One region of the Cupriavidus sp. a3 genome, then DNA from elsewhere that is predicted to be linked to it. Evidence: predicted binding sites of a transcription regulator. Region 1 holds the regulator's gene; the other holds the start of a gene.
What was found. Region 1 encodes sigma-54, which starts transcription at its own class of promoters, with help from an activator protein. Its sites were predicted from a motif close to TGGCANGNAANCTGCTTT; they were not measured.

Region 1 (7,804 bases):
TCAGCATCTGCTTGGCCTTCAGCGGCACCGGCAGCAGTTCGCACAGCCGGTTGGCGACCCAGCTGGGATCGTCCCACAGGTAAGGCTCGTCGAACGGCATCCGGTCGGGCTGCTCGGCATGCAGCCGCGTCACGATGCGGCGCAGCGCGTCCAGGCATTCGCCCAGCAGCTCGAGCTTGCAGTCGATGATGTCGGCGGGCAGCACCTGCGCACGCGCCACCAGCAGGCCGTCGTCGCGGGTCTCGTGGCTGATGATCTGGAAACGCTCGCGCCCGCGCGCGCGGATCAGCAGCACGCCCAGCTGCTCCATGTTGCAATCGACGATTTCGGCCAGGCAGCCCACGGACTCCGGCACGGTCGCCTTGCCTGGCCGCGCCACTTCTTCGCCGCTCTCGATCAGGCAGGCGCCGAACGGCGTGCCGTCGCGCAGGCAGTTGCGCACCATGTCGACGTAGCGCGCCTCGAACACGCGCAACGGCAGCCGGCCACCGGGAAAGAGCACGGTGTGCAGCGGGAACAGCGGGAGGTTGTCTAGCGTCTGCGGCTCGGGGTCGGACCCGGCGGACGAGGTGGGGCGGTAGAGGTCGGTGGAAGACATGCGGTGCCAGCGTGCATAAGGGGATGCAGTGGGATGCCAGAATGCAGCAACGGCGCGCCGCCGGACCGTACGCCGCCAGTGCCCCCAGGCACGCGCGCTTGGCGTCAGCCCGCCGGCGCGAGCTCTCGGTGTCTCACCAGCACATTACCATGCGCGCGGAAATAGTTGGCGAGCCTTTCCGCAATATAGACCGAGCGATGCTGCCCGCCGGTACAGCCGATGGCGACGGTCAGGTAGCTGCGGTTGTCGGCGATGAAGCTTGGCAGCCACTTTTCCACATAGGCGCGGATATCCTCGGCCATCGCCAGCACCATCGGCTGCGCCTGCAGGAAATCGATCACCGGCGTGTCGCGCCCCGTCAGCGGGCGCAGCGCCAGGTCGTAATAGGGGTTGGGCAGCGAGCGCACGTCGAACACCATGTCGGCGTCGCTGGGCACGCCGTGCTTGAAGCCGAAGGATTCGAACAGCAGCGTCAGGCGCTCGCTGTCGTTGCGGATCAGCTCCTTGATCCAGCTGCGCAGCGTATTGGTGCGCACATTGCTGGTATCGATGCGGTGCGCGGCCTCGGCCAGCGGGCTCAGCAGCTCGCGCTCCATCTCGATCGCTTCCATCAGCGCGGTGTCGTTGAAGGCGGGCTCGCCGCCGGGGCTTGCCACGCCACCATCGGTGCGGATCGACAGCGGATGGCGCCGGCGCGTCTCGGAGTAGCGTTGCACCAGCGCGTCCGTGCTGGCCGTCAGGAACAGCACCTCGACCTGGTGCTCGCCGGCGAGCGTGCGCACGGTATCGGGCAACTGGTCGAGCGACTCGCGGCTGCGGATGTCGGTGGCAATGCCCAGGTGCGTATAGCCCTGGCTGGAAAGGTAGCGGGCCAGTTCCGGGATGAACTGCGCCGGCAGGTTGTCCACGCAGTAGTACCCCGCATCTTCGAGGACGTTCAGTGCAACGGACTTGCCGGAACCGGAAATGCCGGTGATGAGGATGATGCGCATAGCAACTGAAGCATAGCATCACGTGATGGCCGCGTCATGACAGCGGGATGACTGCGGACCCGGAAACAACGATGGCGAACCTTGCGGTCCGCCATTGCCGTGGTTTGCTTCGGAAGAAGACCTGCTTCAGGCCGACTTCGACAGGCACTCCTTCATGTACGCCTTGTATTCGTCGCCCTTCTTGCCCTTGCCTTCCTTGCTGCAGGCAGCCATCTTTTCCTGCTGGGTCTTGGGCGTGGCGTCCGGCTTGGCCGACAGGCATTGCTTCATAAACGCCTTGCGCTCGTCGCCCTTCTTGTCGCCGGCCTGCGTATTGCAGGTCTTCATCTTTTCCTGCTGCGCGGTGGGCGCCTTGGCGGCGTCCTTTGCCGGGGCGGCCGGTGCCGACGCCGACTGGGCGAAGGCCACGGATGCCAGCAGCGGGGTGACCAGCGCGCACATCGCGATCAGTTTCTTCATGCTCGCTCTCCTTGGTGTGGAAAACATCACGGCCGCACGGTGTCAGGGGCTCGTGGCGGCCTTGGAATGGGCTCGATGCCCATTACAGCACAAAACGGCAGACCGGACGTCGGCGTTGACGGCGGGGGAGGCCGCCGTTGTAAGCAATTGAAAACGCGTGCGCGGGCAATCAGCCCGCTCAGAGCAGGCGGCCCTGGCCGCGCGAGACCGCATCGGCCTGCATCGCGGCGCGCTGGCGGTCCATGAAATCGCGCAGCGTGTCGATGCCGCGCAGGCGCAGGATGGTGTTGCGCACGGCGGCCTCGACCAGCACGGCGAGGTTGCGGCCGGCCGCCACCTGGATCTTGACCATGTGGATCGGCAGGCCCAGCACGTCGAGGTATTGCGAATCGAGCGGCAGGCGCTCGAACTCGCCGTCGTTGCGGCGCACCAGCTGCACCACCAGCTTGATCTTCATCTTCCGCCGCACCGCGGTCTCGCCGAAGATGGTCTTGATGTCGAGCAGGCCAAGGCCGCGCACTTCGAGCAGGTTCTGCAGCAGCGGCGGGCAACGCCCCTCGATGAAGTCCGGCCCCAGCCGCACGAAGTCGACCGCGTCGTCAGCCACCAGGCCGTGGCCGCGCGAAATCAGTTCCAGGCCCAGTTCGCTCTTGCCCAGGCCCGATTCGCCCATGATCAGCACGCCCATGCCGAGGATGTCGAGGAACACTCCGTGCATGGTCACGCGCGGCGCGGAAATGCGCGACAGGTACAGCCGCAGGTGGTCGATCACCGCGGCCGACGACACCGGCGTGGTGAACAGCGGCGTGGAAGAGCGCGTACAGCGCAGCTCCAGGTCCGGCGGCGGCTCCATGCCGTCGGCCACCACCAGGAAAGGCGGCTCCAGCAGGATCAGCTCGCCCATCTGGCGCTTGCGGATATCGTCGTCCAGCCGCTGGTAGTAGGTGATCTCGGGCTTGCCGAGCACCTGGATGCGGTTGGGGTGGATCAGGTTCAGGTGGCCCACCAGGTCCGCGGCCGAGGTGGCTTCGCGGGCGAATTCCACGTCGAAGGCGCGGTCCGCACCTTCCAGGCCGGCGACCCATGAGAGTTTGAGGTCGGCTGCGTTGTCGTCGAAGATGGACTGGGAGGTGACGCCGGTGAGTTCCATGCGGGTATGACGTGTGGGGCGGTGTGCCAGGCGCTGTGCCTGTCCGGTCTGTGCCGGCCCGTTCAGGTCAATCGGTGAATCAGGGATGCCATTCGGTCAGCAACTGGTGCACGGCTTCGGAAGTGGGCAACGTCGCCAGTCCTTCGCGCATGTCGCGATCCGACAGCAGCTGCGCGATCTCGGACAGGATTTCCAGGTGCTGCTGCGTGGCCTGTTCCGGCACCAGCAGGAAAATCAGCAGCGATACCGGCTTGCCGTCGGGCGATTCGAACGGAATCGGTTCGGCCAGGCGCATGAAGGCGGCCAGCGGCTGCTTGAGCCCCTTGATGCGGCCGTGAGGGATCGCCACGCCGGCGCCAAGTCCGGTGGAGCCCAGTGACTCGCGCGCAAACAGGTTGTCCGTCACGGTGGCGCGCGCCACGCCATGGTTGTTCTCGAAGAGGAGCCCGGCCTGCTCGAACACACGCTTCTTGCTGGTGACGCTGACGTCGAGGGTGATGTTGCCGGGTGGCAGCAATTTGGCCAAACGATTCATGGGCGATGCGCAGGAGTTCAGTTAGCGGGCGGTTCCGCCGTTCCGCCGGGCAGTGTGTGGCTCAGGGGCTGCCGGTCGCCGGCAACGCCGAGGCGTCCGGCCATTATAGAGCAGCAGCCTCCCTGTGATTGTGCAGCGCAGCGCCGCCCGGTTGGCGTCCGCACCTTAACCGGGCGCGGGCAGGATGCGGCCCTGCATGTATGGCGCAGCATACACCCTGCCGCGGCCGTTGCGAACACTCCGTCTCAAACGGGTGACAGGCCCTTTGCGCAGGCGCCACAGCGCCGCAGGCGCAAAAAAGCCGCGCTACGCGCGGCTTGCCTGTTCAGTTTTGATTCAGCGGCCCTCTGCGGGGCCACCGGGCACGCTCATTGCTGCATCTGCGCTGCGGCCATCTGGTACTTGACCGCTTCGCGGTCGTGGCCTTGCACGCGGTCCTTGTAGCGCAGTACCTGACGGTCCAGCTTGTCGACTAGTGCGTCGATCGCTGCATACAGGTCTTCATGATGCGCTTCAACGAAGATGTCCTTGCCCCTGAGATGTAGATTGATTTCCGCATATTGCCGCCTGTCCTTTTCCTTGTGATTGTCGACAGAGAGCAGCACGCTAACGCCAATGACCTGATCGAAATGCCTGACGATTCGCTCCAGCTTCGTTTCCACGTACTCACGCAACGGCGGCGTGATGTCAAGGTGGTGTCCACTGATCTTGAAGTTCATAGCGCTTCTCCTTCTGAAAGAGCCTCACCAGGCAGGCGGTGGGCTCGGCTACAAAGACTTGCGGAGATTCACTGCGGGGATCTTCAGGGCTTCGCGATATTTGGCTACGGTGCGTCGTGCGACAACGAAGCCTTGCTCACCCAGCAGTTCGGCGATGCGACTGTCGGAAAGGGGATTCCTCGGGTCTTCGGCTCCTATCAGTTGCTTGATCAAGGCGCGGATGGCCGTTGATGAAGCCGCGCCACCGGTCTCGGTGGACACGTGGCTGCCGAAGAAGTACTTCAGTTCGAAAGTACCCATCGGCGTTGCCATGTATTTATTGGTCGTCACCCGGGAGATGGTTGACTCGTGTAATCCCAGTGTATCGGCAATCTCCCGCAAAACCAAGGGGCGCATGGCGATTTCGCCGTGCGTGAAAAAGTTCTTTTGACGCTCGACAATGGCCTGCGAGACACGCAGGATCGTGTCGAACCTTTGCTGGATATTCTTGATCAGCCAGCGCGCTTCCTGCAGTTTCTGCTGCAGGCCTGCGGTACCCGACTCGCCCTTGGCGCCGCGCAGGATCTGCGCGTACATGTCATTGATGCGCAGCCGCGGCATCACATCCGGATTGAGCTGCGCGATCCAGCCGCTGCCGCTCTTGCGCACGAACACATCGGGCACGACGAAGTCGGCTTCGGGGCGGCTGTATGCGTGGCCCGGGTAGGGTGCCAGCGAGCGGATCAGTTCATGCGCGGCCTTGAGTGCAGGCTCGTCTACCTGCAGCGCTTTTTTCAGGCGCGTGTAGTCGCGCACGGCCAGCAGCTCGAGGTGGTTATGCACGATGTTCAGCGCCAGCTCGCGCTGCGGATGCTGCAGCCGGCGCAATTGCAGGCCCAGGCACTCGGCCGCGTTGCGCGCGCCGACGCCCGGCGGGTCGAAGCTCTGCAGCAGCGTCAGCATCGCTTGTACTTCCTCGATCTCGAATTCGAGTTCTTCGGGCAGTTCGGCGCAGATCTCTTCGAGCGTCGCGCTCAGGTAGCCGTCGTCGTCGAGCGATTCGATCAGGAAGATGGCCAGGCCCTTGTCGCGCACCGAGATCTTCAGCGGCGTGAGCTGTTCCATCAGGTATTCGCGCAGCGTGGGCTCGGCCTCACGCAGCTGCATCGGCGTCTTCTCGTCTTCGTCGCCTTGCGGGCGGCGCGCGAAATCGTCGAGGCTCCAGTCGCCGCCATAGTCGTCGCCGCTGTTGCTGTCGCCGTAGCTGTCGTCATCGCCCGCGCCCTCGGCGCGCGCCTCGCCGTTGCCTTGCGGTTCGGCCGGTGCCGGCGCGGGCGCGCTCTGCAGGTTGACCGAGCCATCGGCGGCCACGCGCAGCGGGCTTTCGATCCAGTCGTTCTCGCGTTCGAGCAGGGGGTTTTCCGTGAGCGCCTGTTCGACTTCCTGCTGCAATTCCAGCGTCGAAAGCTGCAACAGCCTGATCGACTGCTGCAGTTGCGGCGTCAGTGCCAGGTGCTGGGAGAGGCGGAGCTGTAGCGACGGTTTCATGCGACCTATTTTATGCGCATCTTTCCGTTGTTGGAACGGAAATTGCTATCGATGTCGCGGCTTGATCGACGCCGGCAGTGGGCTGTCCCACATGCAGATGATGGGGGTGAAACCAGGCAGAATCAATGGCCTGCCGCCGCGGGCAGGCCAGTACATCACATGCGGAAGTTTTCGCCCAGGTAGACGCGCCGCACCGATTCGTTGGCGATGATCTCTTCGGGCCGCCCGGCGGCAAGCACGGTGCCTTCGCTGATGATGTACGCGTGGTCGCAGATGCCAAGCGTCTCGCGCACGTTGTGGTCGGTGATCAGCACGCCGATGTTGCGCGCCTTCAGGAAGCTGACGATGCGCTGGATCTCGCCCACTGCGATCGGGTCCACGCCGGCGAACGGTTCATCCAGCAGGATGAAGCGCGGCGACGATGCCAGCGCGCGCGCGATTTCCACGCGGCGGCGTTCGCCGCCCGACAGCGACAGCGCCGGGTTGTTGCGCAGGTGCGCGATCTGCAGGTCGTCGAGCAGCGCGTCGAGCCTGCGGTCGATCTCGGCCCTGGCCAGCGGCTTGCCGTTTTCCACCTGCAGCTCGAGCACGGCGCGGATGTTTTCCTCGACGTTGAGCTTGCGGAAGACCGATGCTTCCTGCGGCAGGTAAGACAGGCCCATGCGCGCGCGTTCGTGGATCGGCAGGCCGCTGATGTGGTCGCCGTCGAGCACGATATCGCCCTCGTCCAGGTTCACCAGCCCCACGATCATGTAGAACGAGGTGGTCTTGCCCGCGCCGTTGGGGCCGAGCAGGCCAACCACTTCGCCGCTCTTCACGTCCAGCGAGACATCCTTGACCACCGTGCGCGAGCCATAGCGCTTCTTCAGGTGGCGCACGACCAGCGTGCTGCCGCCTTCGAGGACGGCCGTGGCTTGGACGGAAGGCTTTTCGGCGATGGTGGCGGTATCGGTCATTGGCAGTCTGGCGTTCAGCGTTTCAGGCGGGGAGGCGGTCCTTGCAAGGCATCGGTCCCCGCGAGGCGTCAGGGTTTGTTGGCGGGCGCGGGCGCCGGCTTCAGGTCCAGCGGCGAGCCGCTGCCCGAACCCTGCGCATTCGGGTTCTGCCGCGGCGACAGCACCGCGCGCACGCGGCCCGACGGATTGGCGGCCGAGGTGTTGTCGCTGCCGCCGGCAGCGGTGTAAAACTCCTTGCGGCTGTCGTAGGTCAGCACCGCGCCGCGGATCTCGTCGAGCATCTTGGCGCCCTGCAGGCGCGCCATGCGCGCGTTGCCGATCAGCTTGGACAGCTCCTGCTTGCCGTCGTATTCGATGCGGTCGCCCCAGCCGTCGATGTATTCGTCGACGCCCTCGCGCTTCTGCCGGATATAGGCCTGCTTGCCAGCCTTGGCGGTGGCCACCGCGAACTGGTAGCCCTCGGGGTCGGTGCGCAGCTCGGCCGCATCCGACTTCAGGATCATCGTGCCCTTGGTCAGCACCACGTTGCCGGTCAGCGTATAGATCTGCTTGACGTCGTCGTAGCTGGCGTTGTCGGCCTCGAGCACCATCGGCTTGTCGCGGTCCGCGCGCTCGGCCAGCGCGGGCTGGGCCAGCAGCAGGCCGATGGCCATGGCCGTGGCGAGCAGGGCCGGGGCGGCGTGTCGGCGGGACGAAGTCGTCAGGGATGCAGTCATGTTGGCAGCGGTGGCTAGAGGGCGTGGTGGTGCGGGTTAGGCCGGGTTATGCGGGTTATGCGGGTTATGCGGGTCTTGCGGGGCAGGCAGGGCGCGCAGCGTTATTGCCGTTGCGCGGCGGCCGGCCGCGCGGGCCGGGTCAGCGTCCCGGC
Region 2 (7,804 bases), 970 kb from region 1:
TCGTGCGCGTGGCCGCTGCCGGTCTGGTGCTGGCGGCCATCGCGATGCTGCTGCGTGGCAGGCGCCTGCGTGCCGCATGGCGGGGACTGGTGCTGGCCGCCGTGGCCGCGGTGGCCGTTGGTGCCGCGTTCTGCTGGGCGGCATGGCGCGCCGATATGCGCTTGCGGGAGTGGTTGCCCGCATCGCTCGAATCGCGCGATCTCGACGTGCAGGGTGTGGTTTCCGGATTGCCGTCCGAATCAGCGGGCGGCGTCCGCTTTGCCTTCACCGTCGGGAAGACCGTGCCGGATGGGGCGGACGAACCAGGGTTGACGTTGCCCGGCCGGCTGCTTCTCCACTGGCGCGACGCGCCGCCTGACCTGTACCCCGGCCAGCGCTATACCCTGACCATACGCCTGCGGCGCCCGCGCGGACTGGCCAATCCCTTCGGCTTCGACTATGCCTATTGGCTGCTGGCGCAGGGCTATGGCGCGACGGGCTACGTACGACGCGCGCATGGTCCGCCGCAGGAGGCAACGCGGGAACGGCTCGCATGGCGCATCGAAGCGTGGCGCGCGGCAGTGCGCGATCACCTGCGCGCGGCGCTGCCGGATGATGCGCGCTATGGCCCGGTGCTGGTCGCGCTGGTGATCGGCGACCAGCGCGGCATCGATACGGAAGACTGGCAGTTGTTCCGGCGTACCGGCATCAGCCACCTTGTCAGCATTTCAGGCCTGCACATCACCATGATCGCTGGCATGGCGGGGTCGTTCGCCGGCATGCTGTGGCGGCATTCGTTCGGGCTGGGGCGCCGGCTGCGCCGGCCGCTGCCCCTGTGGCTGCCGGCCAGGCACGCGGCCCTGGTGACGGCGGTAGCCGGTGCGGTGACATACGGGCTGCTGGCCGGGATGCAGGTGCCCGCGTTGCGCACGGTGGCGATGCTATGCGTGGCCGCACTGGCGGTGTGGAGTGGGCGGGCACCGCCGGCGTCGGTGGTGCTGGCTTGTGCGGCACTGGCGGCGTTGCTGCTGGATCCGTGGGCGGTGATGTCGCCGGGCTTCTGGCTGTCTTTCGGCGCGGTGGCGGTGATCTTCTACGCTGCCCGGTCCGGGCATGGCGCGCCGGAAACTCGCTGGCAACGCATGCGTGCCACGCTTGCCGCCGCGGCGCGCACGCAATGGGCGGTCACAGCCGGGCTGGTGCCGCTGACGCTGTTGCTGTTCCAGCAGGTGTCGGTGGTGTCGCCGCTCGCCAATGCTATCGCGATCCCGGTGGTCAGCCTGCTGGTGACGCCACTGTCGCTGGCTGCCGCCGCCGCGCCGGCCATGCTGGCCACGCCGTTGCTGGCCGTCGCGCACCAGGCCATGGTATGGCTGGCCGCCTTGCTGGGTTGGCTTTCCGGCCTGCCGTGGGCCATGTGGGAGGCGCCGGCATCGGGGCCGTTGCCGCTGCTGCTCGCCCTGCTCGGGATCGCGCTGTTGCTGGCGCCGCCTGCCAGTGCCGCGGCGCGCCTGCATGGCGGCCTGCTGGTGTTGCCGTTCGTATTGGCGCGCGGCCCGCCGGTGGCGCATGGCGAGTTCCGTGCGGTGATGCTCGACGTGGGGCAGGGGACCGCGGTGCTGGTGCAGACGCGTACGCATGCGCTGCTGTACGACACGGGCCCTGGCTATGCATCGGGCTCCAGTGCGGGCGCGCAAGTGGTGGTGCCGGTGCTGCGCGGCCTGGGTCTCGGCCGGCTCGACCAGCTGATGGTCAGCCATGAAGACGCGGATCATGCCGGTGGTGTGGCTGACGTGGCGGCGGCGGTGGCCGTAGCGGCGCGCAGTACCGGCGCGCCGCCGCACCATGCCTTGCTCGGGCCGCCAGCATCCGGCTGGGCGCCGTGCGCGGACGGCCAGCAATGGGACTGGGACGGCGTGCGTTTCACGGTGCTGCATCCGTTGCCATTGCAGTCGCAACAGGCGGCGATCGCCAGCAACGCCCGTAGCTGTGTGCTGAGCGTGGCGACCGCGCGGCATCGCCTGTTGCTGACCGGCGATATCGGCGTGGCCGAAGAACGCGCGCTGATCGACAGGCTGCCGCCCGAAGCGCTGCATGCCGACGTGATGGTGGTGGCGCACCACGGCAGCGGCACCTCTTCCGGTGCAGCGTGGCTGGACGCGGTGCGGCCCCGGGCGGCGGTATTCCAGCTTGGCTATGCGAACCGCTACCGCCACCCCCGCGCCGACGTGTGGGAGCGCTATGGACGCGCCGGCATCGCGCGCTACCGCACTGACGAAACCGGCGCGGTGACCATGGCCACGGCGCCGGCGGGGTATGCGTTGTCAGTGTTTCGGCAGGCCGAGCCGCGCTATTGGCGCGCGCGGCCGGAGGCGCCGCGCTAGCGGGCCTTGCGGCGTCGCGCGCGGGTGGCCGCCGGGGCAGGTTGCGCGTCGGCGGCAGCCGGCTGGGGCTTGGCGCGGCCTCGGGCAGGCGGCAGCGTGCGTGCCGGCTCGGCGCCCGCGATGCGGCGTTCGCGCAGGTGGGCCTTGGCACGCTGCAGCCCGGCGGCAACCGTTTCCGCGCGCTCCAGTGCCACGCCCGCGGCCAGCACGTCGCCAAGCACCAGGTGGCTGATGCGCGAGGTCATCGGCGTATAGACCTCGCTGTCTTCCTCGACATCGGAAAACACGCAAACGTCGGCCAGCTTGGCCAGCGGCGAGCCGCTGTGGGTGATCGCCAGCACGCTGGCGCCGCTGCTGCGCGCCAGCGTGGCGGCAGTCAGCATGTCCCAGGTGCGGCCGCTGTTGGACACCAGCACCGCCACGTCGCCGGCGCCGAGCAGCGCGGCGGACATGCTGAAGACATGCGGGTCGGAATAGGCGACGGTCGGGATGCCGAGACGGAAGAACTTGTGCTGGATGTCGAGCGCGACGATGCCGGAATTGCCGCAGCCGTAGAACTCGATGCGGCGGGCGCGCGCCAGCAGGTGGATGCCGTGTTCGATCTGGTCGGCCGACAGCGCGTTGCGCACGCTCATCAGCGTGGCGATGGTGCGGTCGAACACCTTGCCGGCGATGTCGGCGGGGCGGTCGTGGGCGTCCACATCCTGGTGCACGAATGGCATGCCGCCGCCGACGTTCTGCGCGAATTGCAGCTTGAACTCGCGGAAGCCGTCGTAGCCCAGTGCGGCGCAGAACCGTGCGATGGTGGGCTGCGACACGCCTGCGCGCTCGGCCAGTTCGGGCATCGACAGGCGGATAACGGCGGCGCCGTGCTCGGCGACGTAGTCCGCCAGACGGCGTTCGGAGGGGCGGAGCGTGTCGTAGACGGCAAGGATTCGGTCGCGCATGGCGGCGGGCGGATATCAGGTTGTTCGGGATTCTCTAATGTAGAGATTCTACATCCGTTGGCGAGGCATCGTGCCCGAAATCGTGCCCGCCTGGCTGTCAGGGTTTGCCCGTGATGTGGGAAAACAAGCAAGATTGAGCGCCATTGTGATGCATGATCCAGTCGACGGCGGCATTGCTATCGGTAATAATGTAGAAAATCTACATGCGATCGCGCCGCTTTGGTGCTACGCCCCGACAAAAGGAACGCCTCCGCCATGCCCATTGCCGTCCATGCCGAGCTGTTGGCCGTCACCGAACGCATCGTTGCCCGCAGCCGCGCCAGCCGTGCCGCCTACCTTGCACGCTGCGAGCGTGCGCAAGCCGAGCTGGGACCGCTGCGCGGCATGTCCTGCGCCAACCTGGCGCACGGCTTCGCCGCACTGCCAGCCAACGACAAGCTGAAGCTGCGCGTCGACCATGCGCCCAATCTCGGCATCGTCACCGCGTACAACGACATGCTGTCGGCGCACCAGCCCTATGAGCGCTACCCCGGCGTCATCCGCGAAGCCGCGCGCGCGGTCGGGGCCGTGGCGCAGGTGGCGGGCGGCGTGCCGGCGATGTGCGATGGCATCACGCAGGGCAACGCCGGCATGGAGCTGTCGCTGTTCTCGCGCGATGCGATTGCCATGGGCACGGCCATCGCGTTGTCGCACAACACCTTCGATGCGGCGCTGATGCTGGGCGTGTGCGACAAGATCGTGCCGGGCCTGCTGATGGGCGCGCTGCAGTTCGGCCACCTGCCGGTAGTGTTCGTGCCGGCGGGCCCGATGGCCACCGGCCTGTCCAACAAGGAGAAGGCGCGCGTGCGCCAGCTTTACGCCACCGGCCAGGTTGGCCGCGATGCGCTGCTCGAGGCCGAATGCCAGGCCTACCACGGGGCCGGCACCTGCACCTTCTATGGCACCGCCAACAGCAACCAGTTCCTGATGGAGATCATGGGCCTGCACCTGCCCGGCGCGGCCTTCGTCCACCCGGACAGCGGCCTGCGCGATGCGCTGACGGCCGCGGCGGCGCAGCGCGCGATTGCGCTGAGTGCGCGCGGCAGCGACTACCTGCCGCTGGCGCGCATCGTCGACGAGCGCGCCGTGGCCAACGCCATGGTCGGCCTGCTGGCGACAGGCGGCTCGACCAACCACACCATCCACCTGGTGGCCATGGCGCGCGCCGCCGGCATCATCATCGACTGGGACGACTTCGACCGACTGTCGCGCATCACGCCGCTGCTGGCGCGGGTGTACCCGAACGGCTCCGCCGACGTGAACCACTTCCATGCCGCCGGCGGGGCCGGGCTGATTATCCGCGAGCTGCTGCAGGCCGGGCTGCTGCATGAGGACGTGCAGACCGTCGCGGGCCCGGGCCTGGCGCGCTACACGCAGGAGCCGGTGATGCGCGATAGCGTGCTGCAATGGCGCGAGGGGGCGACGGCAAGCGGCGACGCCCAGGTCGTTGCCAGCGCCGCGGCGCCGTTCTCGCCCGAAGGCGGGCTGCGGCTGATGCAGGGCAACCTGGGCCGCGGTGTGATCAAGGTCTCGGCCGTGGCGCCCGAGCATCGCGTGGTTGAGGCGCCGGTGCGCGTCTTCGATGCGCAGGAAGCGCTGCAGGCCGCGTTCGATGCCGGCGAACTGAATGGCGACCTGGTCGCCGTGGTCCGCTTCCAGGGGCCGAACGCCAACGGCATGCCCGAGCTGCACCGCCTGACGCCGGTGCTGGGCGCGCTGCAGGACGCCGGCCACAAGGTGGCGCTGGTGACCGACGGGCGCATGTCGGGCGCGTCGGGCAAGGTGCCTGCGGTGATCCACGTCGGCCCTGAGGCACTGGCCGGCGGCGCGCTGGCCCGCGTGCGCGACGGCGACCGCATCCGCGTCGACGCGGTCGCCGGCGTGCTGCAATGGCTGGGCGACGAGGGCGAGTTCGCGGCGCGCGAGCCGGCGCCGGCCCCGGCCGACGATTTTGCCCGGTTCAGCCTCGGGCGCGGCCTGTTTGGCTCGTTCCGGCGCCATGCGCGCATCGCGGAAGAGGGGGGCAGCGCACTCGACCTGTCCGAAGCGGATGCCGGCGCCGCGCCAGGCGCATCCGCCGCTGCCGTGGCGGCGCAAACCGTCGCACAATAGCCTTGCGCACCTGCCTCACGACAGCAAGACGATACCAAGACCGACGGAGCAGACATGATCTATATCCTGATGGGCGTTTCCGGCAGCGGCAAGACCACGGTCGGCCAGCTGCTGGCGCAGCGCCTGGGCTGCGGCTTCCATGACGCGGACGAATTCCACAGCGAGGCCAACAAGGCCAAGATGCACGCGGGCATCCCGCTGACCGACGAAGACCGCTGGCCCTGGCTGGCGGCGATGCGCGCCGCCATCGACACGGCGCGCGCCGAAGGCCGGACCCACGTGTTCACTTGCTCGGCCCTGCGCCAGGCGTACCGCGACCGGCTCACGCCGCCAGACGGCGGCGTGACCTTCGTCCACATGAAGGGCGATGCCGCACTGATCGCCGGGCGCCTGTCCGCCCGCAGCGACCACTTCTTCAATCCCGAGCTGCTGCAGAGCCAGTTCGATACGCTGGAAGCGCCGCGCGACGCGCTGGAGCTCGATATCCGCCAGTCGCCCGAAGTCCTGGTGGACACCATCCTGCAGGCTTCCGCTCGCTGAGCCTTTCGCCCGCGATCCACCGCGCCATCGCAATGACGGCCGCCAGCCTCGCCGGCGGCCGTTTTTGCGTGCGCTGGCAGACATCTTGCTAGCTCACTTTCCGTGCCGGCCAGGATTCGCCAGCTTGCGGCTTTCGCCGGTACAGGTATGCTGAAAGGGCCAGTGACTCGACAGTATCGCCGCGCCAATGCCATCGGAGACCCTCCCGGGCCCCGAGGCAATAACGCGGCGGGCTTGTGGCAGGACAGCCAGGTCAAACCAGGGCGGCCGGATGCGGGGCAGTGGCAGCACCCGACGCCCACTACATGGAGGAACGGCCATCATGGCAGGGCGGTTTTTCGACGAGATGCTGGACTGGCGCGCCGACGGGGCGCCCACGGTCATCCAGGCAGGGCAGGCATTGCCCGACGGGGCGGTACGCCCGCATTACCGGCATTTCGCTGACTGGCTGGCGCGGCAGTCCGGCGGCACCATGGACAACAAGCGGGCCGAGGCGGACCTGATCTTCCGGCGCGTGGGCATTACCTTTGCCGTCTATGGCGACAAGGACGAAGCCAACAGCGGCACCGAGCGCACCATCCCGTTCGACGTGATCCCGCGCATCTTCCCGGCCAGCGAATGGGCGCTGCTGGAAAAAGGCCTGCGCCAGCGCGTGGCTGCGCTGAACCGGTTCATCCACGACATCTACCACGGCCAGGACATCATCCGGGCCGGCGTGATCCCGCCCGATCAGATCTACAACAACGCCCAGTACCGACCCGAGATGCTCGGCGTCACCGTGCCGCACGACATCTATGCGCACGTGGCCGGCATCGACGTGGTGCGTGCCGGCGAGGGCGAGTTCTACGTGCTGGAAGACAACCTGCGCGTGCCCTCCGGCGTGTCGTACATGCTGGAAAACCGCAAGATGATGATGCGGCTGTTCCCGGACCTGTTCGCACGCAACCGCGTCGCGCCGGTGGCGCACTATCCCGACCTGCTGCTCGACATGCTGCGCGGCGTATCGCCGCAGGCGATCGCCGATCCCACGGTGGTGGTGCTGACTCCGGGCATGTATAACTCGGCGTACTTCGAGCACGCCTTCCTGGCGCAGCAGATGGGCGTTGAACTGGTCGAAGGCAGCGACCTGTTCGTCGAGGACGACCACCTGTTCATGCGCACCACGCAGGGACCGCAGCGCATCGACGTGATCTACCGGCGCGTCGACGACGACTTCCTCGACCCGCTGGTGTTCCGGCACGATTCCGCGCTTGGCGCGGCCGGGCTGCTGTCGGTCTACCGTGCCGGCAACGTGACCATCTGCAATGCGATCGGCACCGGCGTGGCGGACGACAAGTCGATCTATCCGTACGTGCCCGACATGATCCGCTTCTACCTCGGCGAAGAGGTCATCCTCAACAACGTACCCACCTACATGTGCCGGCGTCCCGACGACCTGCAGTACGTGCTCGACCATATGCAAGAGCTGGTGGTCAAGGAAACCCACGGCGCCGGCGGCTACGGCATGCTGGTGGGTCCGGCCGCGACGCGCGCCGAGATCGATGCCTTCCGCGAGGTGGTCAAGGCCAGGCCCGAGCAGTACATCGCGCAGCCGACGCTGGCGCTGTCGACCTGCCCGACCTATGTGGAGTCGGGCATCGCCCCGCGCCATATCGACCTGCGCCCGTTCGTGCTGTCGGGCAAGGAGGTGCGCATGGTGCCCGGCGGGCTCACGCGCGTGGCGCTGCGCGAGGGCTCGCTGGTGGTCAATTCCTCGCAAGGGGGCGGCACCAAGGACACCTGGGTGCTCGAACGATGACGACG

Region 2: a site for sigma-54 is predicted at 6,076-6,093, ahead of ACAD63_RS15795 (circularly permuted type 2 ATP-grasp protein). Genes of this name have one in related genera too.

The regions. Positions count from the first base shown of each region.
Region 1 is NZ_CP170643.1:4,257,874-4,265,677, reverse strand. It holds gene ACAD63_RS20300 (LON peptidase substrate-binding domain-containing protein) at 1-598, opposite strand, end outside; gene rapZ (RNase adapter RapZ) at 703-1,590, opposite strand; gene ACAD63_RS20290 (PsiF family protein) at 1,717-2,049, opposite strand; gene hprK (HPr(Ser) kinase/phosphatase) at 2,228-3,199, opposite strand; gene ptsN (PTS IIA-like nitrogen regulatory protein PtsN) at 3,279-3,734, opposite strand; gene hpf (ribosome hibernation-promoting factor, HPF/YfiA family) at 4,103-4,453, opposite strand; gene ACAD63_RS20270 (RNA polymerase factor sigma-54) at 4,502-5,980, opposite strand; gene lptB (LPS export ABC transporter ATP-binding protein) at 6,136-6,936, opposite strand; gene lptA (lipopolysaccharide transport periplasmic protein LptA) at 7,005-7,652, opposite strand; gene lptC (LPS export ABC transporter periplasmic protein LptC) at 7,792-7,804, opposite strand, start outside.
Region 2 is NZ_CP170643.1:3,284,539-3,292,342, reverse strand. It holds gene ACAD63_RS15815 (DNA internalization-related competence protein ComEC/Rec2) at 1-2,363, shown strand, start outside; gene ACAD63_RS15810 (MurR/RpiR family transcriptional regulator) at 2,360-3,310, opposite strand; gene edd (phosphogluconate dehydratase) at 3,566-5,461, shown strand; gene ACAD63_RS15800 (gluconokinase) at 5,516-6,001, shown strand; gene ACAD63_RS15795 (circularly permuted type 2 ATP-grasp protein) at 6,324-7,799, shown strand.